Tunturibacter psychrotolerans: one gene and its partner. The protein of the gene in region 2 interacts with the protein of the main gene of each other region in a pairwise test. Links are inferred from orthologs where the notes say so. Each region holds a gene or a part of one and is shown on either strand. Other genes may lie near its edges.

What was found.
Region 1: the proteins of ruvA (region 2) and ruvC interact in binary tests that used the Escherichia coli proteins (3 or more experiments, as listed by UniProt). The link is inferred for Tunturibacter psychrotolerans from one-to-one orthologs.

Annotation. Positions count from the first base shown.
Region 1 is NZ_CP132942.1:3,943,166-3,956,186, forward strand. Bases 6,859-9,589 are described here. They hold ruvC (crossover junction endodeoxyribonuclease RuvC), read right to left. Parts: upstream 8,612-9,589; coding sequence 8,105-8,611; downstream 6,859-8,104. Other genes in these bases: rsmA (16S rRNA (adenine(1518)-N(6)/adenine(1519)-N(6))-dimethyltransferase RsmA), read left to right, coding at 6,859-7,351; RBB77_RS16470 (hypothetical protein), read right to left, coding at 7,386-8,105; RBB77_RS16480 (thiazole synthase), read right to left, coding at 8,683-9,453. Also shown: RBB77_RS16440 (OmpA family protein), read right to left, coding at 1-276; excinuclease ABC subunit UvrC, read left to right, coding at 568-2,562; ypfJ (KPN_02809 family neutral zinc metallopeptidase), read right to left, coding at 2,565-3,479; RBB77_RS16455 (APC family permease), read left to right, coding at 3,664-5,019; glycogen synthase GlgA, read right to left, coding at 5,016-6,464; more of rsmA, read left to right, coding at 6,536-6,858; RBB77_RS16485 (DUF3185 domain-containing protein), read left to right, coding at 9,841-10,062; RBB77_RS16490 (metal/formaldehyde-sensitive transcriptional repressor), read right to left, coding at 10,129-10,404; RBB77_RS16495 (carbohydrate porin), read left to right, coding at 10,557-12,035; RBB77_RS16500 (prepilin peptidase), read left to right, coding at 12,056-12,994.
Region 2 is NZ_CP132942.1:607,256-623,106, reverse strand. What follows is about bases 585-3,432. They hold ruvA (Holliday junction branch migration protein RuvA), read left to right. Parts: upstream 585-1,607; coding sequence 1,608-2,258; downstream 2,259-3,432. Other genes in these bases: RBB77_RS02390 (carboxypeptidase regulatory-like domain-containing protein), read left to right, coding at 3,271-3,432; RBB77_RS02405 (ribonuclease T2 family protein), read right to left, coding at 943-1,593; RBB77_RS02410 (hypothetical protein), read right to left, coding at 585-889. Also shown: RBB77_RS02415 (proline iminopeptidase-family hydrolase), read left to right, coding at 1-334; more of RBB77_RS02410, read right to left, coding at 350-584; more of RBB77_RS02390, read left to right, coding at 3,433-3,783; RBB77_RS02385 (carboxypeptidase regulatory-like domain-containing protein), read left to right, coding at 3,794-5,476; RBB77_RS02380 (ABC transporter permease), read left to right, coding at 5,883-7,106; RBB77_RS02375 (ABC transporter permease), read left to right, coding at 7,131-8,378; bacteriohopanetetrol glucosamine biosynthesis glycosyltransferase HpnI, read left to right, coding at 8,581-9,762; RBB77_RS02365 (alpha/beta fold hydrolase), read right to left, coding at 10,109-10,945; RBB77_RS02360 (SGNH/GDSL hydrolase family protein), read right to left, coding at 11,080-12,441; alr (alanine racemase), read left to right, coding at 12,604-13,791; RBB77_RS02350 (alpha/beta fold hydrolase), read right to left, coding at 13,876-14,733; RBB77_RS02345 (hypothetical protein), read left to right, coding at 14,864-15,073; RBB77_RS02340 (Gfo/Idh/MocA family oxidoreductase), read left to right, coding at 15,073-15,851. UniProt on the Escherichia coli protein: The RuvA-RuvB-RuvC complex processes Holliday junction (HJ) DNA during genetic recombination and DNA repair.

The DNA of each region.
Region 1 (13,021 bases), 3.3 Mb from region 2 along the record:
GGATTGATTTGCCGAATCTGCGGACTGGCCAGCTGCGAGCGCATGCTGATTGGCTGTGTCGGCGGCAGATTGTGCACCCGCGATGCCGGTCTTGGCGCGCTCGTCCGTATCGACGATGTTGCGGTGGTCAGCGGCGGTCTTGGTATCCAGGTCGTTTGTCTCCTGGATGATCGGCGCGGTTTGGGATTTGACATAGTTCTTGGTCGAGCAGCCAACCGTGAAGGTGAGCGCGAAGGCACTAGCAAACATAACGACTAAGGCAGATTTAATTTTCATCTCTCTCTGATTCTTGGAGTCCATTTCTTTCACTCTCCTGGTTAGTAGGGCGTTCCAATAACTTCATCCACAACGGTCGACAGATGCAATTGGAATGCCAATCCTAAAATGATTTCAACCATAACGTTTTCTTATACTTACAACGACTGATACATTTAGACCACTCTCCGTATCGCCGTCATTCGGGAACTTTTGATTGGCTGCCGCGTCAAATCTACTGAGCAAACCTGTGCACACTGCAGATTTCCTAAACCTGCATCTACACTAAGATGCGGATTTTGATCGACACGCATGGATCTTCACCAGAAAATTCGAACCCTCCCAACTCAGCCAGGTTGTTATCTCTACAAAAATGCTGACGGCGAGGTTATCTATGTGGGTAAAGCGAAAAACCTGCGTGCGCGGGTGCGTTCCTACTTCCTGGAGGCGTCGCAGGCCAATGCCAAGACAGGCTCGCTCATGCGAGAGGCCGTCGATGTGGAGTACATCACGGTCGCCAATGAGCATGAGGCGCTGGCGCTTGAGAACAACCTCATCAAACAGAAGAAGCCGCGCTTCAACATTCTGCTGCGAGACGACAAGACCTATCCGTACATCAAGCTGACGATGAACGACCGCTATCCGAAGGTCTTCGTCACCCGCAGATTGCGTAAAGATGGTGGGGCCTATTACGGTCCCTACTTTCCAGGCAATCTTGCCTATCGGCTGGTCGATCTTATCCATCGCAGCTTCCTGATTCCGAGTTGTAAGGTCGATCTATCCCGGTACCATCCGCGCGCTTGCCTCCAGTACTACATCAAGCGCTGCCTGGGGCCGTGCCTGGAGGGGCTGACGACGCCGGAGACTTACCGCGAAACCATTCGCGATGTGCAGCTCTTTCTGGAGGGGCGGCCGAACGAGCTCGAGCAGGTACTGACGAAACGGATGGAAGCTGCGGCAGAGGCTGAGCAGTTCGAGACGGCCGCGCGGCTGCGCGATCAGATCGTCACCGTTCACCAGATGCAGGACAAACAGCGAATGGCCGGTACCGACAATGAAGACGCCGACGTCTTTGGCTACCACTTCGAAAACGAGATGCTGGCGGTGAACCTGTTCCATATGCGCAGCGGCAAAATCGTGGACCGGCGCGACTTCTTCTGGGAGGATCTGCCGGAATCCGCGTCGGATGCAGTGACGGAGGCAGTTGCGGAGCTGGATGAGTTGGAGGCGCTGCCCCGCATAGAACCGGATCCAGCGGCTGCCGCACCGGAGATCGGCGAGGGCATCCCCGTTGTGCAGCATTCTGCTGTATCGGAGCTTGGCGCGACGTTCAGTGCGTCAGTGTTTTTTTCTGCGCTGCTGAAACAGCTCTATCTCGATCAGACTTATGTGCCCCGGTCTATTCTCGTTCCCGTTGAGTTTCCCGATCGGGCTCTGCTGGCGGAGGCCCTGACTGGGCGGACCGGCAAGCGAATTGAGATTCTTGCGCCGCAGCGTGGTGAAAAGCGTTCGCTCGTCGATCTCGTCTGTCAAAATGCGAAGCAATCGTACGACCAGCGATTCCGAGTGCTGCAGCCGGGTATGAAAGCGATTCAAGAGGCACTGCAGGACGCGCTCACACTGGAAGAGCTACCGCGCCGGATCGAGTGCTTTGACATCTCGCACATTCAGGGCGCCGAAACGGTGGCTTCTATGGTTGTGTGGGAAGATGGCGCGATGAAAAAGTCTGACTACCGGAAATTTCAGGTGAAGACAGTCACGGGCGTCGATGATTTTGCCAGCATGCGCGAGGTGATTCAACGCCGTTACAAACGGCTGCAAGAAGACAAGAAGCCCTTCCCTTCTCTGATCCTGATCGATGGAGGGCTCGGACAATTGCATGCAGCATATTCGGCGCTCGAAGAGATCGGAGTCACACTGCAGCCTCTTGCATCGATCGCAAAACGAGAAGAGATCATCTACGTATACGGGCAGGAGAACGAGCCCGTGGTACTTGACCGGCGATCCCCCGTGCTGCACTTGATGCAGAAGATTCGCGATGAGAGTCATAGATTTGCCGTGACCTACCATCGCAAGCGACGCCAGATGCGCGACCGCGACAGCGAGTTGTTGTCGATACCTGGCGTTGGGCCGAGAACCCGGCAACGGTTGATCGAACACTTCGGCAGCGTGCGTGGGATCAGGCAGGCTGGACCGGACGCTCTCACTGCAGTAGTGAATTCGGCAACTGCCGAGAAGATTCGTAACTACTTTGCAGCGGAAGCTTCAGGCAAAGCGGTACTTCCTGTGTTGAATGAAGCTTCCTGAGGCTACTCAGCGCTGTCTGTCGGCGGGACTGCACCGCCAGTCTTGAAGGTGTTGCAAGCTGCGATGGTTCCCTGCTGGAAACCACGCTTGAACCAGCCAACGCGTTGCGCAGAAGATCCGTGAGTGAAGCTCTCAGGGCTTACCGTTCCTCGTTCCAGGCGCTGGATATGGTCGTCGCCAACAGAGGCTGCTGCTTGCAGACCAGCCGCGATGTCAGAGTCGTGAACGATATTGCGCTGCGCCGTGCTGTGCGCCCACACACCGGCGAAACAATCGGCCTGGAGTTCAAGATCGACGGAAAGGCGATTGCTCTCTGATGGATGTTGCGCTGATAGCTGTCGGACCTGTCGTTCGATGCCAAGCAGATCCTGCACATGGTGGCCCAGCTCATGAGCGACGACGTAAGCCTGAGCGAAATCTGCGTTGCTGCCGCCGAGCCGTCTCAGTTCATCCCAGAAACTAAGGTCGATGTAGACCTTTTCATCCGCCGGGCAGTAGAACGGGCCACTTTGCGACTGAGCAGTACCGCAACCTGAGTAAGTTCGTCCGCGAAATAACACCAGTGTGGAGCGCTGATAGTTTTTTCCCGTCTGCGTGGGCAGAAGCTTCGTCCAGGTGTTCTGCACATCATCCAGCGTCCAGGAGACAAGCTGCGCTGCTCTCTTCTCTTGAGGAGATTCCGAGGTTACCGGACGGTTGCCTGCGGTAGGACTCTGCTGCGTGTAGGAGGGAGACGCGCTATGGCCTGAGAGATAGCTGCCGATGTAGTTACGTCCTGTGACAAGGCTTATGACGAGGAGGAATAAAAAGCCGATGATGCCGATCCCTCCGCCACCAAATCCTCCGCCGCCCCCGCCAGAGGAACCACGTCTGTCTTCAATGTCACCGCTGAGTCCGCCACTAGGTGTCCAGTCCATAGTTCACTCCAGTAAGTTCGTCTCTCATCTTATAAGTAAGATGTTTTATCGCGCCCCACCTGAACTGTAATATCTCATTCCGATCCTCTGGCGTCTTTCGAGTCTGAAATATCGGGGCAAGATGGAAAGCTGCTAGTTATTCCTTTCGGGATGACGGCACCGGTATGCTACTCTCCGAAAACCGATGCCAAAAAGCCAGTCTGAACTGCCTCGCGTTTTGAACGCATCTCACGCAACCTCCATTGTTGTGGGCATCATCATCGGCAGCGGAATTTTTTTGGTGCCTAGAGAGATGATGGCAGCGGTCGGCTCGTCCCGCATGGTTTACGTCGTGTGGATCGTGGGTGGTCTGCTCTCTCTCTTCGGCGCAATGACCTATGCCGAGATCGCTGCTGCGCGACCGCGCTATGGCGGCGAATACGCCTTCCTTCGGGAGGCCTATGGGGACCTCACCGGCTTTCTCTACATGTGGACGCAAATCACAGTAGCCAAACCCGCGTCGCTCGCTACCATCGCCGCAGGATTGGCGCGGGTGCTGGGTACTTTTGCGATCTTCGGTTTTTTCGCTCAGCCAGCCTTTCTGCATCTGGGCTGGGGGCAGATCTTCGCCATTGCGGTGACCTGGCTGATCGCCGGTCTGAACATCATCGGAACCCGGAGATCGGCTAATGTGCAACTCCTCCTTACGTGGCTTAAGGGCGCGCTGATTGTAGTGATCGCAGGCTTCTGTTTTGGGGCAGCGGGCGCGCATGGATCATGGAACAACTTCAGCACAGACTTTACGGGAGCGCGCGGAGGCTTTACAGGCTTTATGATCGCGCTCGTCGCTGCCCTCTGGGCCTATGACGGATGGAGCGACGTCGTGACCATGGCGGGCGAAGTAAAGAAGCCGCAGCGCAGCATGCCGCTTGCGTTGGTCGGAGGCGTTGCCATCGTCGGAGCGCTCTACATGCTGACCAATGCGGCTATTCAATATGTGCTGCCCGCAGCAGCAATCGCCGGAGCGGATCGACCCGCCGCTGACGCGATGCGTCTGGTGGCCGGGCAGTCCGGAGCCACGCTGGTGTCGATCGGGATGGCAGTAAGTATCTGCGCGACCTTTGTAGGATCTTCGCTGTCCGGCGCGCGTGTGCCGTTCGCAGCCGCCCGTGACGGGCTTTTCTTCAAGCAACTGGCGCACGTTAGTCCACGATTTCAAACACCATCCACAGCACTGATCCTCCAGGCGGTGTTGAGTTCGCTGCTGCTGCTGGCCATCGGCAAGTTTCAAGCACTCTTTTCGCTCGCCATCTTTGGTGAATGGCTCTTCTATATGCTGACTGCCAGCACGATCTTCGTATTTCGCCGTCGCGACCCAGATTCTGCTCGCCCGTACAGCATCTGGGGATACCCAGTGTTACCGGCCCTCTTCATTCTTGCGGCGACGGTACTGCTGGTTTTTTCGTTTGCAGATCAGCCGCGGAACTCCATCATCGGAACGGGGATCATTCTCTTGGGAGTTCCGCTGCACTATCTGCTGCAACGAAGACGACCCGCCTAACTGCGATTGGTGATGACACGCTCGTAGACGCGCACATATTCGGCGGCCGGCTTGTCCCAGGAGAAGTTCTGCGCCATTCCCCGCCGCACCATTGCCGTCCACTGCTCCTTGTTGCGGAAGGTTCCGAGGGCGCGTTGTACTGCTTCGAGGAATGCGTCCGCGCTATAGCCCCAAAACTTGAAGCCGTTCCCTTCCCCATTTGGTTGTTCCTCAATTGTGTCGTCCAAACCGCCCGTCGCGCGGACGACAGGAATAGTTCCGTACTTGAGACTGTAAAGCTGGTTCAGGCCGCCCGGCTCGTAACGGGAGGGCATAAGGAAGATATCGGCGCCTGCTTCGATCTTGTGCGCCATGACATTGTCAAACTTCACCTGCACACGCACTTTTGCGGGATGGCGCTCCGCCATCTCTACCAACAAACGCTCGTAGTACTCTTCGCCACTACCAAGTATCACCAACACCATGTCTTCCTTCGCCAGCCGATCCATGATTTCGACAATGAAGTCGGAGCCTTTTTGCGTGGCGAAGCGGGAGACGACTCCGATAACGGCGGTGTCATCGCTGACATTTTCGAATCCATAAGCGTGAAGCAGATCGCGGCGACACTCCTTTTTCCCTGCAAGGTTTTGTACCGTGTAGTGGGCCGCGATGTGGGAGTCGGTCGCGGGATTCCACTCTTCAGAGTCGATACCGTTTGTAATTCCGAGGAGATCTCCGCTTCGCTTCCGAAACACTCCATCGAGTCCGTTTCCAAACTCCGCCGTCTGAAGCTCTTCGGCGTACTTCCGACTGACCGTTGTGATGGCATCGGCATACACGACGCCACCCTTTAAGAAATCAACCTTGTCGAAGTGTTCGAGCTTGTCGACGGTAAACAAATCCCAGGGCAGCAGCAGCTTTTCAATGGCTTGTGGAGGAAACCACCCCTGGAATCCCGCGTTGTGAATAGTCTGCACTGCAGGGACGTGACGAAGGACTGGATCGAAATAATAGATGGATCCCAACATGATCGGAATCATCGACGCCTGCCAGTCATGCACGTGAAACACGTCTGGAACGCCGAGTATTTTTGAGGCTTCTATGACAGCGCGGCAGAGAAGTCCGAAACGCTCCGCGTTGTCGGGATAGTCGCCGGAGGGCGTGCCGTAGAACTCTTCGCGATCGAAGAATTCGGCGCAATCGACGAAGTAAGTCTGGACTTCTCCGGCTATACCTCCGTCAAGAATCCGAACGAAGCGGTTATACGAAGGAAACGGAATCGTGACACTCTGGAGGACAACCTTAGGCTTCGGCACAACCTTCGCAACCTGACGATAGTAGGGCAGAAAAACACTCACTCGATGACCAAGTTTGGCCAGGGCCCGTGGAAGTGCGCTCACCACATCCGCCATACCGCCCGACTTTGCCCAAGGGGAACACTCCGACGCCGCGAAAACAATATGCATACCTTCGTCCTTATCTTTCCAACCAAACCGTTAGTCTATAGAAGAGCACATCAACAAACCGCAAACATTGGATGCAGATGAAACGTAAGCCGAAGCTGGGACAAAATTTTCTTGTCGACGACACTGCCCGTCACGCCATCGTCGATGCTCTTGGTGATCTTAGCAAGCGGACCGTTATTGAGATTGGCCCAGGTCATGGGGCGATTACCGACATTCTGGCAGGACGTTGCCACAAGCTGATTGCATTGGAGCTCGACCGGGCACTTGCGGCCGAATTGACCTTCCGTTTTCGCGACCAGCCGCAGGTACAGATTCTCGAATGCGATGTGTTGAAGATAAACCTGCAAACGCTCGTGCCCACAGGGGAGACGGCGGACGTGATCGGCAATCTGCCGTACTACATCACTTCGGATATTCTGCTGCAACTGTTCGCGGCTGGTAGCGCCGGCACTCTCGCACGTGCCGTTCTGATGATGCAGCGAGAGGTGGCGGATCGTGTCTCGGCTGCTCCGGGAGTTCGGGACTATGGCTTACTCTCTGCGACGGCTCAGATGAATGCGCAGGTTGACCACCTTTTTACTCTGCCGCCGTCCGCGTTCTCGCCCCCTCCCGACGTATATTCCACTGTTTTGCGACTTCACTTCGCGCCACGGTTTACTGAGTTAGGAGTAGATCCTGACGGGTTCAACAAATTCCTGAAGCAGTCTTTTGCGCAGAAGCGCAAGACGTTGCAGAACAACCTTCGCGCCGCGGGACACCCTGCCGAACAACTCTCCGCCGCGTGGCCCGACAGCATTTCAGCGCAGGCACGCGCCGAATCACTTGCATTGGAGCCGATGGCCGAGCTTTATCGATCTCTGTCGCAGCTCGTCCTTCCTAACAACTGAACTAACTGTAGCTGTAACGGGGCTTACTGAATCTTCAATGGCTGCTGCCCTCAGCCGCCAGTTCCAGCATCTTTGCCGCCTTCAGTCGAACACGCTGAATCACTGCAGTGTCGTCCGCAACTGCGGCCAGCGTCGGCGAGATCGTTCCCAACTCGATCGCACGTCCCTCCTTCACCTCATCCGCGAAGGAATTTATCTCAGCATCGAGACCGAGCCGATCGTATCGATGTAGAAACTCCAGCTTACGACCCTCATCCAGCGTGGAGGCGATTCCAAGAAAGATGTCGGTCAGCGATTGAACAGTCTTGTTTTCAGAATAGTTGTAAACGCATGATCCCGATCCATCTGAACCGCTGTATGTGAGCGTCTTGGTGCCCGTATCGGCTATGTTCTTTGCCTTTGAAGCACATTCGACATTGAAATCATTCAGTTCCCTCACCTCCTTGAAGATCTTTGCAACGGTGCCGGAGGCCAAATTGATTGGCCGGTCGACGTGTTGCGCCGCCTGGCCTCGCATCGATGTCGGCGTTGCTGGAATCTCCGCCTGATCTGCCTGGTAGGTTCCCGTACCGTCCTCATGGATCCGCAGAGTAAAGTGTGGAACCGGCAATCCTACGCGGTCAAACTTGAAGCTAACCTCAGACGGGGTTGTAGCGGGGAGCGAAGCCGAAGCTTCAGACGTCTGAGCCGTGGCCACGAAACTGAAACACAAAAAGAGTGCCGAGCCAAACACAATGCTTGCAATTGCTCTCATCAGCGCGCGCCCTGCAGTTGAAGCGTCTGCGCCGTATGAATGTGGCAGATCGCAATCGCCAGCGCGTCTGCCGCATCCGCGGAGTCAAAGGCGTCTTCGTTGTTCAGCAGACGCCTGACCATGAACTGCACCTGTTCTTTAGCGGCCAATCCGTAACCAACCACCGAGCTTTTTATCGAGAGCGGAGCATACTCGACCACCGGCATTCCGCATGTTGCTGCTGCCAGCATCGCCACACCTCGCACCTGGCCGAGCTTGAGCGCAGATTTTGCATTCGCCGAAAAGAAAACTTCTTCAATGGCGATGACCTCGGGCTGGTGCAGGGTCATCAGAGCCGTCAGCTCGGCATACACCTGGGCGAGCCGTTGCGGTGTCTTCTCTTTCTTGTTGAGCCGGATCGTACCTGCAGCAAGATGGACGAGACGCGGTGTGCGGGCGTCGCAATCCACCTCCACGACCCCGTAGCCAGTAAACTCCGTTCCGCAATCGATGCCGAAGACTCGCATGGGCGAAGTTTACTTCATCTCGTGTCGGCTTCGGACTATCGAAGTTGAGTCCACCGCAGGATTGTTCCTCACTAGCGAGAGATTCCTTCAAGCGGCGAACTGGCGGTGGCATACAGCCTGCGCGGCATTCTGCCTGCCAGAAAGGCTTGCCGCCCCGCCAGAACCGCATGCTGCATCGCTTCGGCCATCAACAAAGGGTCTTTCGCGACTGCGATCGCAGTATTCATCAACACAGCATCGAAGCCCAACTCCATCGCAACGGCAGCATCCGAGGCGGTTCCCACGCCTGCGTCTACGATCAACGGAACCTCGGTGATGAACTCCCGCAAGATGCGCAGGTTGGCCGTGTTCTGTAGTCCGAGGCCGCTGCCTATGGGGGCACCGAGCGGCATGACGGCCGCCGCACCAGCATCGATCAATCGCTTGGCGAAGACAATATCGTCCGAGGTATAAGGCAGAACGGTGAAACCTTCTTTGACTAAAACCCGGGTAGCTTCGAGCGTCGCCTGAACGTCAGGATAGAGCGTCTGCTGGTCGCCGATGACCTCGATCTTGACCCAATCCGATAGCCCCACCTCGCGCCCCAGACGTGCAGCGCGAATCGCCTCGTCGGCGGTGTAGCACCCGGCCGTATTGGGCAGAAGAAAATAGCGTCTTGGATCGATGAAATCGAGGAGAGATTCGCTCGACCGGTCCAGGTTTACCCGGCGGACCGCGACGGTCACCATCTCGGCTCCTGAGGCTTCAATGGCGGCTTGGGTCTCGGCGCCATCTTTGTACTTTCCTGTACCAACGATCAACCGCGACTGAAAGGCTCGTCCTGCAATTACCAGAGGTTTCATGGTTAATATCCTACCGTTAGGATGCTGCTAAAACGCAAACGGCTCGCACTCTTAGAGAGCAGCGAGCCGTCTGGCGGTGAACTGTTGAGATTGACCTGAGGCGTCCATACTCGGACTGGGCCTCGGCATGGACTTTCGACTACAAAGACCGCCAGGACTAGAGCTATGGACGCTCTAAGCCTCAGTCACCTCACGTATTGTTGTGCAACTATTACTGTCAATTTTCATAGGCTGGACCATCCTCCTTTCCCGTGTAAAAGCAGATTACTCCGAGGTTCGGTTGCATGCAAGTGTGCTCGCAAACTGAGGCGACGATGCATCTGCACAGGTTGTGGCCGGCATCAGAGCTGAGATCGCGATCCTCGCTGAAGAAGAAAGGCTCAACCCATGAAGGCAGCAACCATTGTTGGAATTCTCCTCATCGTCCTTGGAATCATCGGGTACGCTACCGGCGGACTCTCCTTTACGCACGAGAAAAAAGTTGTCGATGCAGGGCCGGTGCAAATATCGCGCAAGACCCAGGACACGCTTCCGCTGTCCCCTATTCTGAGCACCGTCTCTTTGATCGCAGGATTGGGTTTAGTCGTGGTGGGATCAAAGTCAAAGTGAATCGTGTTTGAGTACAGCGATGAAGCAACGGGTCTCGTGAGGTTCTCGGAGATCAAGCAGCATCTCCTACTTGAGATAAGCACGCACGAGGTCAATCAAGTCTTCCCCTAACTCTGGAGTCAGAGGGGCATGTCCATCTTGCAGCAGATGCAGCCGAATATGATCCTCAAGCACCTCAGCCATTAATCCATTGATTCCGCCACGCGCCGCCGCGAGTAGCATTAGCACTTCGGCGCATTCATGATCCTCTGACGCCAAAGTGCGATCCACACGATCAATTTGGCCTCGAATTTTTTTTACTCGGTTGAGCAATTTAATTTGGGCCGACTTTGTATGCGACATTTGTTTATCTCCGTTGTACCCTACCGGGGTATACTATCGTGGACAGCAAGCCAGAGCAACTCGTCATTCTGAGTCATCCCCACGTTTGGAAGGGTCTAATTCGCCTGACAATTCGCACTCTGTTCACTTTCAGGCCTGAAGATAACAGTTCAATGATAGAAACTTTTTTCAGAAAGAGCCGCCTTGTGGGTGCTCTCCCCCTCGTACTTCTCGCCTGTCACTTCGCTGCCGCGCAGAGACATACAGCCGCAAGTGCAGCGTCGGCGAAACTGCCCGACGCACCGACTCCGTCTTCTGAGACAGATACCGCTGCCGAAACCGACGACGCAACCCCGACGATGTTTCCGCACTGGGAAAATTCGCGCTTTCTCATCGGCGGCCAGGCAAACATCATCTTTCAGGCGCACGGACCCTTTCACTCCCCCTATCAAGGGCCAAACAGCCTGCTGCCTCGCGGCGAATACAAGACATCTCTGCTTGGCACGCTTTATCTCGCTGCACAAGCAATCCGTGACCCAAAGTACGCGCTGGACGGCCTCTTTGATCTTGAATCAGCGGGTGGCCGAGGAGACAGTGAAGCCTTGGGACTGGCTGGCTTTACCAATCTCGACGTCGTCCGCAATCCTAATCTTGGTTCGACGCCCTACATGGCCCGTGCGCAGGTTCACCAGACCATCGGCTTCACTGACAAGATGGTAGAGAACGCCCGAACGCAGTTTTCCCTTGCCCCCGAGGTGCCGGAGCGACGCCTGGAGTTTCACGTCGGCAAGATGAGCCTGCCCGACTTTCTCGACATCAACAGCATCGGCAGCGACAGCCACCTGCAGTTCATGAACTGGACTGTCGACAATAACGGCGCGTGGGACTACGCCGCCGACACTCGCGGCTACACTTACGGCATAGTCAGCGAATACGACGACAAGGACTGGTCTGCACGATACGCACTCGCGCTGATGCCCACCATTGCGAACGGAATCGATCTGGACTGGGCTCTCCGTCGGGCCAGCGGGCAGAACTGGGAGTTCGAACTCCGCAAACCCCTGCTGGGCAGTCTGCTACCACCCGAACGCAAAGGCACCATCCGTGTCCTGAGCTATGTGAACCACGCCCACATGGGCTTATATCGCGACGCCAATGAGGCTTTTCTCGCCGGCGAGGGCACGCGGCCAGTCATCCAGAACGTCGAGAAGTTCAGCGCGGTGAAGTACGGCTTCGCCTTGAACTTCGAACAGGAGATAACCGAGGACATACGGATGTTTGGCCGTTTCGGATGGAACGAAGGCCAGCATGAGTCTTTTGCCTACACGGAAGTCGATCAGACTGTGGAGTTTGGGGGCGATTACTCCGGCCGCAGATGGTCGAGGCCTAACGACAAGGTCGGCTTGGCGTTCGTCTCGAATGCCATTAAAAAAGATCACCAGGAGTATCTGAAGCTCGGCGGTCTTGGTTTTCTCCTCGGCGACGGCAACCTGAACTATGCCCGCGAGGACATTCTCGAGAGCTACTACAACATGCACACGTGGCGCGGACTCTATTACGCACTCGACCTACAGTTTGTCGATCACCCCGGCTACAACAAAGATCGCGGTCCTGTGCTGGTCGAATCCGTCCGCATGCACGTCGATTTCTAGAACCCCCGTATACTTTTCAGGTGACTCCGTTCTATCTCTTTGGGGCCGTTGGCTTCATCCTTGGCTTACTCTTCGGCAGCTTTCTCAACGTTTGCATCTCACGCCTTCCCAGACGCGAGTCTGTGGTGCACCCCCGTTCGCATTGTCCGAACTGTGGCGGCGGAATCCGTTGGTACGACAACATCCCACTCGTCAGCTGGGCCTTGTTGCATGGCCGTTGCCGCAATTGCAAAGAACCCATCTCGTGGCACTATCCGGTGGTTGAACTTGCCACGGGGATGTGGTTCGCAATCATCATCTCCCAGGTTTTGGCCCCTTCGTTTTTCGGCACGGGCTTACAGCTCTCGACGGAGTGGTGGGCGGTTCACATCCTGACTGGTCTGGGACTCGCGATTCTGGGTTTTCTCCTCATCGGCCTGATGGTGATGGACTGGCAGACCATGATCCTGCCCGACTCCTTCACGCTAAGTGGTATCGCTATTGCCCTCTTCCTCGTCTGCGCGCAGGCACTCTTTCTTGGCCCGAACGAGGACCAGATCGTCCTCAGCAATCACCACATCCAGCTCACCAGTCCCGGCGGAGTAACCGACCACGGCAACCTTTTCTTTACCGGCCCGGAGAACCTGATCTTCGGCCGCATCGCCGCGGTCTGCGGAGGCGCGTTCCTGCTTCTGCTCATCCGCTGGGTCTACAGAGCCGTCCGTCACCGAGACGGAATGGGACTCGGCGATGTGAAACTGCTCGCCATGATCGCGGCCTTTCTGGGCTTCTGGCCGGCGATTCTTTCCCTCTTCCTCGGAACCCTCGCCGCAGCGGTCTATGGAGCAGTACTTCTGGCGCGCGGCAGGGCAGACGCAGCTTCGAAGCTCGCCTTTGGAAGTTTTCTTTGTCTGGGCGGACTAGTCAGTGCGCTCTTCGGTAATAGCCTGATCGATATGTACATAGCATTACTTCGATAGCCGCACACAACCCTGACAATCGCTTGA
Region 2 (15,851 bases):
GATCTGCCGCACCAAACCCTGGCCCGAGCCCGTCGACCGCGCCTTCCGCCACTCCAATCAAAAGATCTACAACCAGATGCAGGGCGTCAGCGAGTTCGTCGTCACCGGCAACCTCAAAGACTGGGAGCGCTGGGACCGCCTGCACGAGATCAAAACCAAAGCCCTCACCATCGGCGCACGCTACGACGAGATGGACCCCAAGGACATGACAAAGATGGCCACCCTCATGCCCAACGCATCCTCCTTCATCTGCCCCGACGGCAGCCATCTCTGCATGTGGGACGACCAAGCCTTCTACTTCAAAAACCTTCTAAGCTATCTGCAAACCTTATAGCCCTTGGTGTTGATCTTAGGGGGAAACATTAGCTGAAGGGCTTGAACCGCATTGGTCCTGATTACTGAAGGCGCCGCCGCCTGCCTTAACCCAACCGACTGATCCATCCGTTCGTTTAACCCGGACCCACCACGTGGTCTTCGGTTGACGTTTGTCTCCTGCCTCCGCATCGTAAGTCTTCCCGTTAAACCAGATCAGCCAATAAGACTCCCCTTCGTAATGAAGAACGTAGAAAACATCCCCTGGATGAATACTGGCCTCTGGAACATCACGGCTCGCAACAATCCGCAACGGTATGGAATATGTTGCACCATCTAGCGCCTGAACCCACTCTCCCTTCGCAAGTTGAGAGACCTTTTTGCCATTGGGCTGGTCAAAGACCACCACTGTTCTCTCTGCAAGCCACTTCCGATAGACACAGCATTCGAAAGGACAAGCCCCCACATCGATATAAGGGCTGGGCGGTTTCAGAGCAGAAAAAGCGCTCACTCCATGTGTCAGAAGAGTTACGAAAACGAGAATCCTTGCTAGAAAAACTATGTCCTGTCTCTTCATGTGTGAAGTTCTACCTCTTTGAAAGGGTTCTCATGAATATCGGGTTCACGCGATCACTCTCTTGAAGTGGGCAAAATCTTCACGGCCTCCGAATCGCATCCGTGCAGACCCTGACAAGAAATCGGCAACAATCCATCCTTCGCCAGACAAACCTCAACCGCTGTCAGCCGTTCCTTCGCGCAACTCACAACGATGCTTCCTTGCGGGAACGAAGGATTAGCCTTCGCAAACAAATGGAGGATATCTTTCGGCCTCAACGGCTCCTCGTGCTTCAGATCACGCAGCTTCTTCGGAATCCTCACCGAATGAAACGCCTGATGTTCCAACCCAAAGAACTCCTCCGGCGACATCGTCGTACACGTCCCATGTTTCTTCCACTCATGATCCAGCAGCGGAAGGTCGGGAGTGATATCTAAATTCAGCTCAGGGTGCGACGGCCCCGAACGTTCCGCGCAGTTCACCGGATACGATCCGTTGTAGTTCTGCGGCCACAACCCATGCAGCACGAATCCACGTGGTGCCTTACACTCCGAACCCGCCCCCGGAACCGAACAGAACTCCGGTCCCCACGCAAGATTCATCAGATAGAAGTCGAACTTCCCCGGCTCTCCTTTCTCCTGAGCACCGCTACGCAAACAACAAGCCACCAATACCAGCAATGGCAGACAGGTCGCCATAAAACGCCGCACAGAGAAAGTCTTCATAAGCCAACATGCTAATGCAGCACCACCGAACAAACCCAAACCAACACGCTACAATCACCAACAGCATGATCGCCCACCTTCGCGGACGCCTCCTCTCAAAGACTCCCAATCAAGCCATCCTCGAGTGCGCTGGCGTAGGTTACGACGTCACCATCAGCGTCGCCACCTTCTCCGCGCTGCCCAACGAAGGCACCGAAGCCACGCTTCACATCCACACCCACGTCCGCGAAGACCAGATCGCCCTCTTCGGATTCTCTGAAACTCAGGAGAAGCGCCTCTTCGAAAAGCTCCTGACCATCTCCGGCATCGGCCCCAAGCTCGCCATCACGGTCCTCAGCGGCATCGACGCCAGCCGTCTCATCACCGCCATCCGCTCCGGCGATCACGCCACCCTCACCCGCATCCCCGGCATCGGCAAAAAGACCTCCGAACGCGTAGTCCTCGAACTCAAAGACAAACTCGACGACCTCGCCACCGCCATCCCCACCACCACCGGAGGCCCACACCACGGCCCCGCAGGCGACGATGCCCTCTCCGCCTTGGTCAACCTCGGCTACCCCCGCCCCATCGCTCAGAAAGCAATCGAAACTGCCATCACCAAGGACCCCAACGCCGCCCACGACTTCGAAACTCTCTTCCGCGCCGCCATGGCCGCCATCCGCTAAAAATAAATCTCAAAAAGTTGGCGTATTTTTCGTCGCCCAAAAGCGTGCTCTTCCAGCCACGCAAAACACCACAACGTCACCACGTTTCACCATCCAAAACACCACATTACGCAACCATAATTCGCAAAAAACCCAGCAAAAACGCCTCTCCACCACATCCAAAAAAAATACGCAGGAAAATGAGACGGCCCCGAAACCGTTTGAGCGATTTCGAGGCCATAGGTTTGCAGACGGCCCGTAAGCCGAATTCTGTTTTAGACGATCATTCCTCTACGCGACGCATTACTGCGGCGCTTTAGCAACCTACCCGCAAGTTTCGGCTCTCTTTCGAGTCTCTCCGCCTGGGCGCATCGGGCCGATACGCTCACGCCGCCTGAAGAGGAGCGGCGAGATCCCTGCCTATTTGGTCTTGCTCCGTGTGGGGTTTACCCTGCCGCGTCCATTACTGGCCGCGCGGTGCGCTCTTACCGCACCTTTTCACCCTTACCCCAAGCCGCTAACGGATTTACCGAAGTAAATCACCAACCTGAGGCGGTTCATTCTCTGTTGCACTTGCCGTCCAGAGGTCTTGAAACCTCCGTCCCGGACGTTATCCGGCACACTGCCCTGCGGAGTTCGGACTTTCCTCCCCCGCCAAACACCTTTTGGGTGAAGGCGGCAGCGATCATCCAGCCGCCTGCAGGTATAAGTGTATCCCACCGGTTGTTGGGTGGTGGGCAGCTTAGAGTCCGAGATAGTCGAAGTTGCCGAAGCCCCCGTTTTCAAGGAACTACCGGACGTCACTTGTCCGACAAGCCGACCACTCGGCAACTAGCCTTGATCTCATTTGTTGATGAGTGCATCGGCGATTTAGCAACAACTGAGCTTGTACCATGTACTATCGGAAGTTGCCGATTCAAGGCCGCGTCGAACAGGCAGGCCCCCATCGCAGTAAATGGCTTCTCACAGCCCAGCAGGTAACAGTCAACCGCTGCCTATTTGATTGTAAAATCACGACATTTGGCGGGGATCAATGGAAGTCCAGATTTTTCGGACACTCGGAGGCATTGCGGGGCTGGCCGGATTGGCCATTGGGATGATCCTGTTCTTGTATCGCGAGATTCTTCGTAAAAACGTTTTTCCGACCCTTACCAAAAGGGATGCCTATCGACTTTTGAGAAACATTGCAATCCTCTCGTGGAGTATTGCGATGTTCGGGATTCTCGGCTGGGCCTGGTCGACAGCAATTCTGCATAGGAGTCAACCTGCACCCGACGGCGTCGCTGCCGCACCTGATGAAGCGCTGGTCATTGCCGGAACGGTGGTGGATCAGTCAACTAATATGGGGATTGGCCAAGCTACCATCGTAATTGACGGGCAGAGTTCCAGTTTCACCTCGGAAGATACCGGCAACTTTCGAATTGCATTGCCCGGAATAAATCGGGATCCCGTTCGGCTCTCGGTGACAAAAAACGGCTATTTCAAAGTAGATCAGTCAGTGATTCCTCCCACCCACGCCCTGATTCTGCAGATGCGGCCTAAGTGAAATCATCAAAATGATCAAGACGCTCCCACGCTCGGTTTGCCTCTGGTTCCTTTTAGGTTCCTGCGTTGCCGCGCAGGACAAAGTCACCAAATTAAGAGGAACCGTTCAGGATGCAACAACCAAAAACCCTGTTGCCGGGGCGACTGTCAGTGCGTCGGGAGATACTGCGCAGCAGAGCGAAATCACCGATGGTAAGGGATTCTTCCGGCTCCTAATCGAAGGGGTCCCTCCAGGGGACCTGGTACACATTCGCGTGGAGAAGGCAGGTTACGCCGCTTACGATCAGCAGTTTGCCGCGTCGGAGGAGATTCCTCTCAACATTTTGCTTCGGCGTACAACCACAGCAACACCACCGCCTAATCGGAAGACGATCGAGCCAGCCGCGCCAGTCGATCCGGTCACCGCTCGCTTTGTCCAGGAGATGAAGGATCCTAATTACACGGTCCGGCTCAATGCTCTTAAGGTGCTGGTCGATAGCGCTCCGACCGACAGCGCCGCGATGTCGGCGGTAATTGCAGCTGCGCTCGATTTTTCTTACCAGATCAAGCTGAACGCTATACAAGCCATTGAGCGGTTGAAACCCACCTCGAAGGATGCGGTTACGAATCTCCTGGTCGATCTGCACGATATCGAGCCTCTTGTGCAAGCCCAGTCAATTGACGCTCTGGGCAGCTTCCCCAAAGACAAGGATGCGCAAGCTGCTCTCTTTCGATTGCTGGGGACTCCACCGTCAATCAACGAACGAGCGATGTACAGCCTGGTTCGGTCAGGAGTAGAGGATCCGCGGCTTTCGGAGGCCATATTCTACGAGGTAACGATTGGGAACCAGTATGCGGTCGGTGTGATGTCGAAGGAAACTCCCTTATCGCCGGAGTGGATCTCCCGGCTAATTGCGGAGCTGGGAAAGAACCTCGATTTTTCACAAAGCTTCAAGGCGCAGGGAATCATCCGGGTTTTGCTGAAGGGTGGCGGCGAAGCGGGGCATAAGGCGATGCATCAGTTTCTGGCTACCGCCGATCCTTACCGCCAGTCGCGCCTTGTACTGTGCTGGCTCGAAGTAGATCATAAGGCAAAGGACGAGATTCTTCAGGTCGTTCGCGTAACCGATATCACTACCGAGTTGAGAAAGGCGTTGGCCAGCACGCAGCCGGAGTCGGTCTTCCTTTCGTACGTGGTTTATGTTTCCGATGCACCTACTGGTTGCTCCCGCGGTGTCACGCTGAGAGCAGCGATGGGTATGCTGATGCTGGATCTGGAGCCTCACAAAGATGCGTGGGACGCCCTGGCCTTCGACCTGGATCGCACCCACCATTCTGAAGTGGCGTGCAGCGTCTATTCTGGTACTGTACTTGTCTGGCTCGGTCAGTCTCGGGCGAAACCAATAATCCCGTTATTGATTGACGACCTGCGATGTAATGGGAGCCCACAGTTCGATTTTTCGGAGGAGCCTCCCACCCGCCCGGGACAACGTCCCACGCAGCCTCAGCCTCGACCTTCCGTGAACCGAGATTTAATACTGATTGTGAAGACCACACTGGTCAAGATTGGCGATGAGGATACGATAACCCTTCTTCAGCAGTATGCAGCACAGGGGATGATCATCTGCGGGCATAAGAGTGAAGATCCTGATCCTGATGGGAAGAAGAGGCTAGCAGACTTGATCGCCCGCATTCGCAGCCGAACCGATAAATGATCAGGAACGACAAAAGTCGGCCTATCGGCAGTTGAATCTCAATTGGCAAGAACAGGCCATTGCGCTCATCGAACTATTCAGATCGATCTGTGTTTTGGGCAACTGGCCGTAAAACCGGCTATCCGGAAAGGTGAGGCGGACCCTGTCTGAAAAGTCGGGTTTTCGGCAAGTTGAGTCGTTCACATCAAACTGACCGCTGCCGGTTGTTGGGTCGCGCGAACAATTCTCACTCGAATGCCGGAGGGGCGGCTGGATGGAGGACGGGCACTTTTTTGGAGGTGAAAAACAGGCACCTCTCTCACTGGGCGAACAAAACCCAGCTCGATTGCGTATGAGAGGCAAGGGAAATCTCGCTTTGGAGACTCCCTGGCTGATAGTCTCTAGCGTACCCAAGGTAGACAAGGCTATGGAATTCAAAGAGGCGGTAAAGATCGCGCTGCAGTCGCTCTGGGCGAACAAGCTTCGCTCTGTCCTGACCCTGCTTGGCGTCGTCATCGGCGTGGCCAGCGTGATCGCCGTGGTGACGCTGGTCAACGGCGCGAACACCTACGTCACGACAAAGTTCGCCAGCTATGGTGCGGACGTTTTCACAGTCTCGAAGATGCCGCAGATCATTACTAGCCCGGAGGACTATCAGCGGTATCAGAAGCGCAAGAACATCCTCTACCCTGACTTTCAATATGTGGCTGCGAACTGCAGGCACTGCGTCGGGATTGGCGCACAGCAGACCGTGATAGGGAAGATCGTGCGTGGGACGGAGTCCACGACCGATACCAGCATCCGGGGCTATACGTGGCAGATGCCTTCGCTGCAGAACCTGAACATCATGCAGGGGCGCGGGTTCACGGAGGCGGATCAGGAGCATGCCTCGCATGTGGCGATCATCGGGACCGATATTGAGGACCATCTTTTTGCTGGAGTGGATCCGCTGGGACAAGAGTTGCGGGTAGACGGCACGCCGTACACGGTGATTGGGATCAGCGAGAAACAGGGGAGCACGTTTGGTGCGAGCCAGGACAACTGGGTCGCCGTGCCGCTGACTGCGTTTCAGAAGAGCTATGGGACGGCGAAGACGCTAATAATTTATGTGAAGGCGGGCGAGGCTGGACCGGTGCTGGAGACGGCGGCGGACGAGGTGAGGGTTCTGGTGCGATCGAGCCGGCATGACGCTCCGGGAGCCGAGGATTCGTTTGAGTTGGATACGAACAATACGCTGGTGGGATTCTTCAGCATCGTGACCCGGTCGTTTGGGGCTGTCGCCGGGGCTGTGGCGCTGATTTCGCTGGTTGTCGGCGGCATCGTCATTATGAACATCATGCTGGTGAGCGTGACTGAGCGGACCCGCGAGATCGGCATCCGAAAGGCTCTCGGCGCGCGTCCAAAGGACATCCTGATGCAGTTTTTGATCGAGTCAGGGACAATGGCGCTGGTCGGCGGAGTCTTCGGCGTGATCGGAGGAATTCTGGTGGCGCAGGTGATTACGATTCTGGCGGGATTTCCTTCGACAATTGCGCTGTGGAGCGTCATTGCCGGGCTGGTGATGGCCACCGGTACGGGAATCTTCTTCGGTGTCTATCCGGCGCGAAAGGCCGCGCAACTGGATCCGATCGTGGCGCTGAGATCGGAGTGAAACACGGGAGCAGGGAGGTCGTTGATGCGGATCGCCGATACGAAAGAAACGGTAACGATGGCTCTGGATACGCTGCGGGCGAACAAGCTGCGCAGCGGACTGACGATTCTGGGAATTGTGATTGGCGTGATGACGGTGATTATCATCTCGTCGGTGATTAATGGATTGAACTCGAGTGTGGCTGGCCTGGTGGAGTCGCTGGGGACGAATGTGATCTGGGTCTTCCGGTTTCCGGTGATTGGGGTGCGGCCTACGACAGAGATGCTGACGCGGAAGCAGTTGACCTATGAAGATGCGATGGCGATGAAGGATCTGCCGCATGTGTTGGCCGTGACGCCGGGATTGCAATATCGGGACAACAGCGGGGTGGAGGGCACGGTAGCGGTGAAATACGGCAGCAAGATCCTGGAGGGGACGACCCTTGAGGGTGACACGGCGAGCGTGAAGGATGTGTATGAGCTCAACTTGAAGGATGGACGCTTCTTTAACGAGAGCGACGTGGAGCGGGCGGCGAACGTTGTCGTGCTGGGGATCGATACGGCGGACGGGCTGTTCGGCCCGACGGATCCGGTGGGCCAGGATGTGACCATTGCGGGCATGACGTTTACCGTCGTGGGTGTGATGGAAAAACAGAAACAGGCGTTTGGGGGAGGCAAGAACCCGGAGGACAACAAGGCGTTCTTCCCGGTGACTACGTTCCATAAGATCCACCCCGAGATACTGGACTACTGGATCAGCCTGAAGTTTGATGACCAAAAGAACAAGACGCTGGTTCAGGATGAGATAGAGGAGCTGCTACGGCGCAGGCGGAAGGTGAAGAACGAGGCACCGAACAACTTCGCGATCTTTGGAACCGATTCGCTGACTCGTTTATGGACAACGATCACGGGCGGCCTGTTTTTGCTGCTGTTTGCTCTCTCCAGCGTGGCGTTGTTGGTGGGAGGGGTCGGCGTGATGAATATTATGCTGGTCAGCGTGACGGAGCGAACGCGGGAGATCGGGGTGCGCAAGGCGATCGGCGCGAGCAAGCGGACCATCCTCGCGCAGTTCACGCTGGAGGCCATTACGCTGTGTGCTGTTGGCGGCGTCATTGGCGTACTCATTGGCAGTGCGATCGCTTTGGTGCTGCACCTCTTCTTTCCGTCGATGCTGTCGGCGCTGTGGGTTGCCCTTGCCTTCTGCTGCTCGTGCGGGATCGGACTTCTCTTTGGGATTTATCCGGCTTGGAAGGCGGCGAACCTGAACCCGATCGAAGCGCTGCGGTACGAGTAGGGTCACTGCCCACTGCGCGTGGGGCGGTCACTTCGTGACTTGTATACCCCTTCGGTTGGTGCTCCCGTTGGTCGCGGAGAGATATTTTCGCCGACCATCGGGAGGCCCAGGGCGAAGCCGGTATACGTGTCACGAAGTGACCGCAGCCCGCGCAGGGCGTACTCAAGCCAGGCAACGCGAGACTGTTCGGTAGACTACTTAGATGGCCACTGCAATTGAGGCGATCACGACACTGCTGACCCTTGCCGGGCTCGCTTATCTGCTGCTGGCGCTGTGGGGAACCCGGAACTTCGTACATTACTGGCAGCGGAAGAGTGTCGACGCCGGGTTTGCGCCCGATGTCACTATTCTGAAGCCGGTGAAGGGCGTGGACCAGCGCATGTATGCGGGGCTGGTGAGCCACTGCCGCCAGGAGTATGCGGGGAAGTTTGAGATTGTCTTTGGTGTGAGCAGCCTGAACGATCCCGCGGTGGGTGAGATCGAGCGGCTGCAGGCGGAGTTTCCTGACTGTGCAATCCGGTTGGTGGAGTGCCGGGAGCGACTGGGCACCTCGGGCAAGGTGAGCAACCTGGTGCAGATGCTGCGCGAGGCGAAGTATGAACATGTGCTGATCAACGACAGCGATATTCGCGTGTCTCCCAAGTATTTGGCGCGGGTGATGCAGTGTTTTTCGGACGCCAATGTTGGTATGGTGACGGCTCCGTATATCGGGCGCACTGCAGAGAAGGGTGGCGCGCTGACGGTGTGGTCGCGGCTCGAGGCTTTGGGAATTTCGACCGATTTTCTGCCGGGGGTGCTGACGGCGCGAAGGCTCGAAGGCGGGATTCGATTTGGGCTGGGCTCGACGCTTGCTACGAGCAAGGGAGTGCTGGCGAAGGCGGGAGGGTTGGAACCGCTGGCGGAGTATCTTGCCGATGACTACGAGATGGGCGCGCGTATCGCGGCGGCTGGATATCGCGTGGAGCTTTCGAACGAGGTGGTGGAGACGACGGTGCCGGAGTATCACTATCGCGGGTTCAGGGACCATCAACTGCGCTGGGCGCGGTCGACTCGGGACTCGCGAAAGCTGGGGTATCTGGGGCTGGGCGTGACCTACGCGTTGCCGTGGGCGGTGATGACCTGTGTTGCTAGCGGGCTGGCGCTTTGGAGTTTTTCTTTGCTGAGTGTTGTGCTGCTGGCTCGTGTGGCGGTGGCGCTGTCGGTGGGCGTGGGGGTGCTGGGCGATGAGCAGGTTCTGCGCGACCTTTCGCTGTTGCCATTGCGCGACTTCTTTGGGTTGGGCTTCTGGGCGTGGAGCTTCGCCGGCGATACGGTGGTTTGGCGGGGGGAGTTGTTTGCGTTGCGCGATGGGCGCATCAGCCCTGTCCGTCCTTTGAGTTCGTGAGGGCGGGATTTGGGTAGATCTGCGCATGGCTGATGCTTTCCGGGGGGTGCCCCCTGGGGGGTTATCCCCTTTAACTTGCTTTGAATGAGTTATTTGCGATTTTTGATGTCTGTAAATTCGCCCATTCAAATGGGTTACAGGTAAATTCGTCTTTCTAAAAGGGTTAGCGAAGGACAAAAGGACGGCCCCAGCGGTTTGGTCGCGGGGGCCTTCTTTTTCTCTCTGTTTCAATGATAGCGGAATGGGCGTAACTCATGCGCCACACGTATCTTGCTCATTTTATGGCTGATATCGGTTTTCGGGGCTTGACAGGTTTTCGGCACCTATACCCGTAAGCAATCTGTACTCAGAAGTCATGGGATTGGAGAAATCCGCTCACCAAGGAGAAGAAGGCTTCGGGTTTTTCCAAGTACATCAGATGGCCGGTATCGGGAACCACGACGCGAGCAGCTCCGGGTATTGCCATCACCAAGGCCCCAGCCACAGCCTGATTGTCTGCTATGTCGCCGGAGCCGATGAGAATCAACGTGGGCATGCGAAGTTGTTGCACATAAGGGAAGACTGGTTTTTCCGGCAGTGGCATGTCGTCGTGATCATGGTCCTGAGGTGCAGCTTTGAGCAGTCTACGAAGATGCTCTCGGGCAGCATCATTCCCCGGCACGATGAAGTAGGTATTTTGAACGCGTACTTCCGTTTGGTCCTTCGCGTTCTGAAATGCAAGCTGGTTCATCACAAAGTGCTCAGAGTACGGAAAACCTTCTGCCTCAGGACCTACGAGCACCAATTCACTCACTTGTGCGGGGTAACGCAGAGCGAAGCTCATGGCAATATTGCCGCCATGCGAGCTGGCCACCAGAGCGGCCTGAGATACCTTGCGATCATGAAGGAGAGTCGCGACATCATCGGCTTCGATATAGGGCTTCTTCGTGGCGGGTGAACGACCGTAGCCCCGTCGATCAAAACGAATGGTATGGAATTGTTTGCAAAACGCTGGCCATACATCATCCCAGACGGCTGAATCGACGACACCGTCATGGAGCAGGATGACAGCTTTCGGTCCACTTCCACACTCTTCGTAGTAGAGCCGTGAACCATCGACCTCCACAAATGCGCCCGGCGAAACTGTCGCACTCGGTGTTTGCGCTGACAGAATTCCTACCCCAATAGCTGATGCAAAAAGCATAAGGACGGCGAAGATTTTCATCCACACAGACTATGTTGAAGGATGATTAGCAGCAAGCCGTGCGGCCTGATTGCCTGCGGTGAGATGGTTGTCTCCATAGAGCCGCGCGGGAATTTTCTTTTCTTCTCCAGTGTCTAATTCTTTGGGCTTAGGAGCGCGGAGATTGGCTTTCCGGCACTGGCTGGGATGATTCTTGGGCGGGCGGAGGGTGCTACCTGGGCTGCGAGGTTGGGCGGCCAGAAGGGATCGGTGGCAGCGACGGGAGCGAGGGGGATGTCGGGGATCTTGGTGTTGATTCCGGCGTTCATGGTGTCGATGAAGGTGTTGGCGATGACTGCGTAGCCGACGTTGGTGGGGTGGATGCCGTCAAGGGCGAAGAAGCCGCCGAGGAAGCTTGAGTTTCCGGTGTAGCCGCTGATGGTGAGGCCGTTCGCGGAGACGGTGTTGAACAGGGCGTTGATGTCGACGAGGGTGGCGTTGGCGGCCTTGGCCTGGGCGGCGATGACTTGGTTGAAGGCTGCGACCTGGGCCTGTACGGTGACGACCTCGGCGGCGGAGAGGAAGCCGGCGTCAGTGATGGGTCCCTGCTGCTGGCCTTTGAGGATGAGCGGAATCTGGGTGGTACCGGCGAGGTTGACGAGGTCGCCGGGAACGATGCCTAGAATCTGGCTGAGGGCGGAGGCGGGGAGGCCGGTTTCGGCGGAGACTTCGCCGAGGACCAGCGCGGCGGGGGTGAGGTAGGGGACTTTGGTGACGTCGGGGATGTTGGCGATGACGAGGTGGGCGGGGGCCATCGTGGTGAGTTCGGTGATGAGGGCCTGGTATTGGCTGGTGAAGTTGGCGACCGAGGTCATGGTGGAGGGCATGCCGGTTTCGTCGGCGACGAGGGCGTCGTTATTGCCGATCCAGAGGAAGATGGTGGTGGGTTGAGCGTTTACGGCGAAGGTGGCCTGGCTGTTGGCCTGTCCGTAGCCGAGGCCGGGGAAGCCGAGGACTAGCTGGTTGAGTTGTGCCTGGCTGCCGGGCGCGGGGTTGACCTCGGGGATGGTGTTCATGACGTCGTTGAGAAAGGCTCCGGGGACGGCGAGGTCGGTGACCTGGGTGGCGAAGTTATCGCGGCCGGTGGAGGTTCCGGCGACCGGGGTGATGACGGGCGGTGGGCCGAGGGAGTCGAGATGGAGGACGTTGGGGGCGCCGGGGTAGGCGATGAGGGGTTGGATGATGTTGAATCCGGCCTGAGCGGCGAGGACGGGGGCCCAGCCGTGGACCTGGGTGGTGTCAAGGAGGGAGCCGCTCTGGAAACCGGCGGTGAGGGAGTCGCCGAGGAAGACGGTGTTGGAGAAGTTGCCGGCGTTCTTTGCCTGCTGCGCCTGGAGGGCGGCGAGCTGCTTGGAGGCGCTGCTGCTACTGCTGTCGTTGTTGCAGGCGGTGAGGGAGAGTGCGAGGGCTGCGGCGAGGCTGGAGTGCAGCAGGACTGAACGGCTATTCATTTTCATGGCGACGAACGGACCCCTTGGAGAGGTCGCGGACTTGGGAAAGTTCGCGACGGTGTGTGCTTTCTTTAGACGTGGCTTTGTATCACACTCGGGGTGCGATGGGGAACAAGAGGTATTTGAGGAGGTATCTGCGGGAGGGGGTGGCGACGGTAGGATAGGGATGTGAAGAGCTGGGTGGAGGTTTCAGAGCGGCGGCTGGCGGGGAACTACAGGCTGCTGCGGGATGCGGCTGGTGGGGATACCGCGGTGCTGGCGGTGGTGAAGGCCAATGCTTATGGGCATGGGGCGGCTGTTTGTGCTCCGGTGCTGGTAAGGGCAGGGGCGGAGTGGCTCGGGGTGACGGATGTCGCCGAAGGGGCGGCGGTGCAGAAGGCGCTCGAGGTGGCGGGGGTTGCGCGGAGGGAGCGGCCGGGGATCCTGGTGATGTCCGGGCTGCTACGGGAGGATGCGGAGGAAGTGGTGCGGCTGGGGTTGACGCCGGTGGTTTGGCTGCGGGAGCAGATGGAGTGGTTGGCCGAGGCGGCGAAGCGGCTGGGGATGGGGCCGGTGGGGGTGCATGTGGAGATTGATACGGGGATGGCGCGGCAGGGGGTGGCCGTCGGGGTCGAATTGGAGGAGTTGGTGGCGTGGGTGCGGGGGGAGTCGGGGATTCGGGTGGATGGAGTGATGACGCACTTTGCTTCGTCGGAGGTGGCTGGGTCGGCTCAGACGGTGTTGCAGCGGAGGCGGTTCGAGGAGGCGATTGGTGTGGTGCAGGCTGCGGATCTGCGGGCGTCGTGGGTGCATGCGGGGAACTCTTCCACGATCGACAACGAAGGGGTGCGGAATGTGGCTTGGCTACAAGGGGTGGCGGAGATTGTGGGGGCGCGGTCGATGGTGCGGACGGGGATTGCGTTGTATGGGTACTGCTTGCCGATTGAGGGTGAGGGTTTGAGTGAGGTGCGGCAGAAGCTGCAGCCGGTGATGACGTGGAAGACGCGGGTGATTGGGCTGCGCGAGGCGGAGGCGGGAGATACCGTGGGATACAACGGGATCTATTGTGTGCCGCGGGCGATGCGGTTGGCGCTGCTGCCGGTGGGGTATGCGGATGGAGTGCGGCGGGAGCTCTCGGCTTCGAATGCGCGGGCTGGTGGGTGGGCGATGGTGCGGGGGGAGAAGGCGCCGATTGTGGGTAGGGTGTCGATGAATCTGACGATTGTGGATGTGAGCGGGATTGAAGGCGTGGCGCTGGGGGATGAGGTGGTGGTGCTTGGGGATGGCGTGACGGCGGAGGATCATGCGCGGCTGGCGGGGACGATTGCATATGAGATTGTTTGTGGGGTGCGGCCGGCTCATCGATCTGGGGTTTAAATACGCCCTGCGCGGGCGGCGGTCACTTCGTGACTTGTATACCCCTTCGGTTGGCGCTCCCGTTGGTCGCGATTCGTATTCGTGTCACAAGGTGACCGCCCCACGCATGCTCGGCCTGTCTGGCAGGACTTCTGTGATGAAAGCTAGCATGGCGGCGTTGAAGATGTGTGGGCGCTGGAGCGGTACGAAGTGGCTTACGCCTTTGAGGATGATGAGCTTGGCGTTGGGGATGGTGCGAGCCAGGTACTCGGCGTGTTCGTCCTTGATGAACTCATCGTGTTCGGCTTGCACAATGGCTACGGGCACACTGACTCTGGCGAGGTCTTGTGAGGTGTAGTTGGGTTGGGTGTTCATCATGATGCGGACGGCGTGGGCGAACTCGTTGAACTGGTCGGGCGTCGGTGAAAGCTGGGCGTAGTCCATTGCGTGGCGTCCGAGGCAGCGGTGCAGGAGCGGGTTGCGCTCGTTGATTTGTTTGAGGCCGCTGGGGTCCATGTTGCACCCGAAGAAGAAGGCTCCGGCGACGCGGAAGGGCGCTTGATCGGCGAGGATGAGAGCGATGCAGGCGCCGTCACTCCAACCGACGAGGGCTGCTCGTTCGAGGTGCAGTGTATCCATGACGGCGAGGACGTCTGAGGCCATTAGTTCGTAGGAGTAGGGGCGATCGTCGCGCGTACTGCGGCCGTGTCCACGGCTATCGATGAAGATGACGCGGTGCCCGGCAGTGAAGAGGTCGGGAAGCTGATAGCTCCAATTGCCGCTGTGTCCGAAGCCTCCGTGGAGAAGGATGACGGGTGAGCCGGAGCCGTAGGTGGCGTACCAGATTTGGGCTCCCTTGTGTTCGACGTAACCCTGGGTGTCTGGGTTCGCAGGAAGTGTGGCGCCGTGGGCTTCGAAGTTCGTCAGATCGTCGTCGCTGAATTCGTCGTCACAAAATTCCAAGTCTGCCTCCGTCTGCTTGTGTCTGAGGAGAAGTCTATCGTCTGTTTATCGTTGAGGTGAGGAGGCGTATTTGCGTGCATGGCATGTGGGCCGTTAACATCAGCTGAGAGACACCGAGAGGAAACATTTCATGGAATCCATCAGCACGGCGCGCCGTACCGAAGATATCGCGCTCGATCTACTTAAGTTCGTTGCAGCGCAGGCCAATGTCGGAAGCAAGTCCGCTGGATCGACTGGTTTTGGTCTGCCGAGCTCGCCTAAGAGTGATGACCAGGTGACGCACCTGCTCGAGCTGTATGCCCGCTGCCGCGAGGCAGTTGAGGCTCCGGTCGAAAAATAGTGGCGGATACGCGGGCGCTGCGGGTTGCAGTGGTTGGGGCGGGAGCCTTTGGGCGCAACCATCTGCGGGTGCTGCGGGAGCTTCAGCAGGCGGGGCAGGCGGTCGAGCTTGTGGCTGTGGTGGACCGTGATTCGGTAGCTGTGGCTGCGGCATCGGAGAAGTTTGGCGTGCCGGGCTTTGAGACGATCGAGGCTTGCCTGGCCGCTGTTGGCGGGCTCGATGCTGCATCGGTTTGTGTGCCGACGGTGCATCATGCTTCCGCCGCTGTGCCGCTGTTGGCAGCTGGTGTGGATCTGCTGATTGAGAAGCCGCTGGCCGCGAGTCTCGCGGATGCTGATTTGATTCTTGAGTTGGCCGCGAAGCATGGGCGCATCGTGCAGGTTGGGCATCTGGAGCGGTTTAATCCAGCTGTGACTGCGGCGAAGGCGCATCTGCATAAGCCGATGTTCTTCGAGGCGCATCGGCTGAGTATCTTTACGCCGCGTTCGCTTGATGTGGATGTGGTTTTGGATCTGATGATTCATGATCTGGACATTGTGCTGAGCCTGGTGGCTTCGCCGGTGCGCGAGGTAAGGGCTGTGGGGCTTCCGGTGCTGTCGCGCAAGGTGGATATTGCGAATGTGCGGGTGGAGTTTGAGAACGGCTGTATCGCGAACTTTACGGCCAGCCGGGTGAGTACGGAGCGGGTGAGGAAGCTGCGATTCTTTCAGCCGCATCAGTATTTGTCGCTGGATTTTGCGCGGCAGGACCTGTTGATGATCGATGTGACTGCGGCGGC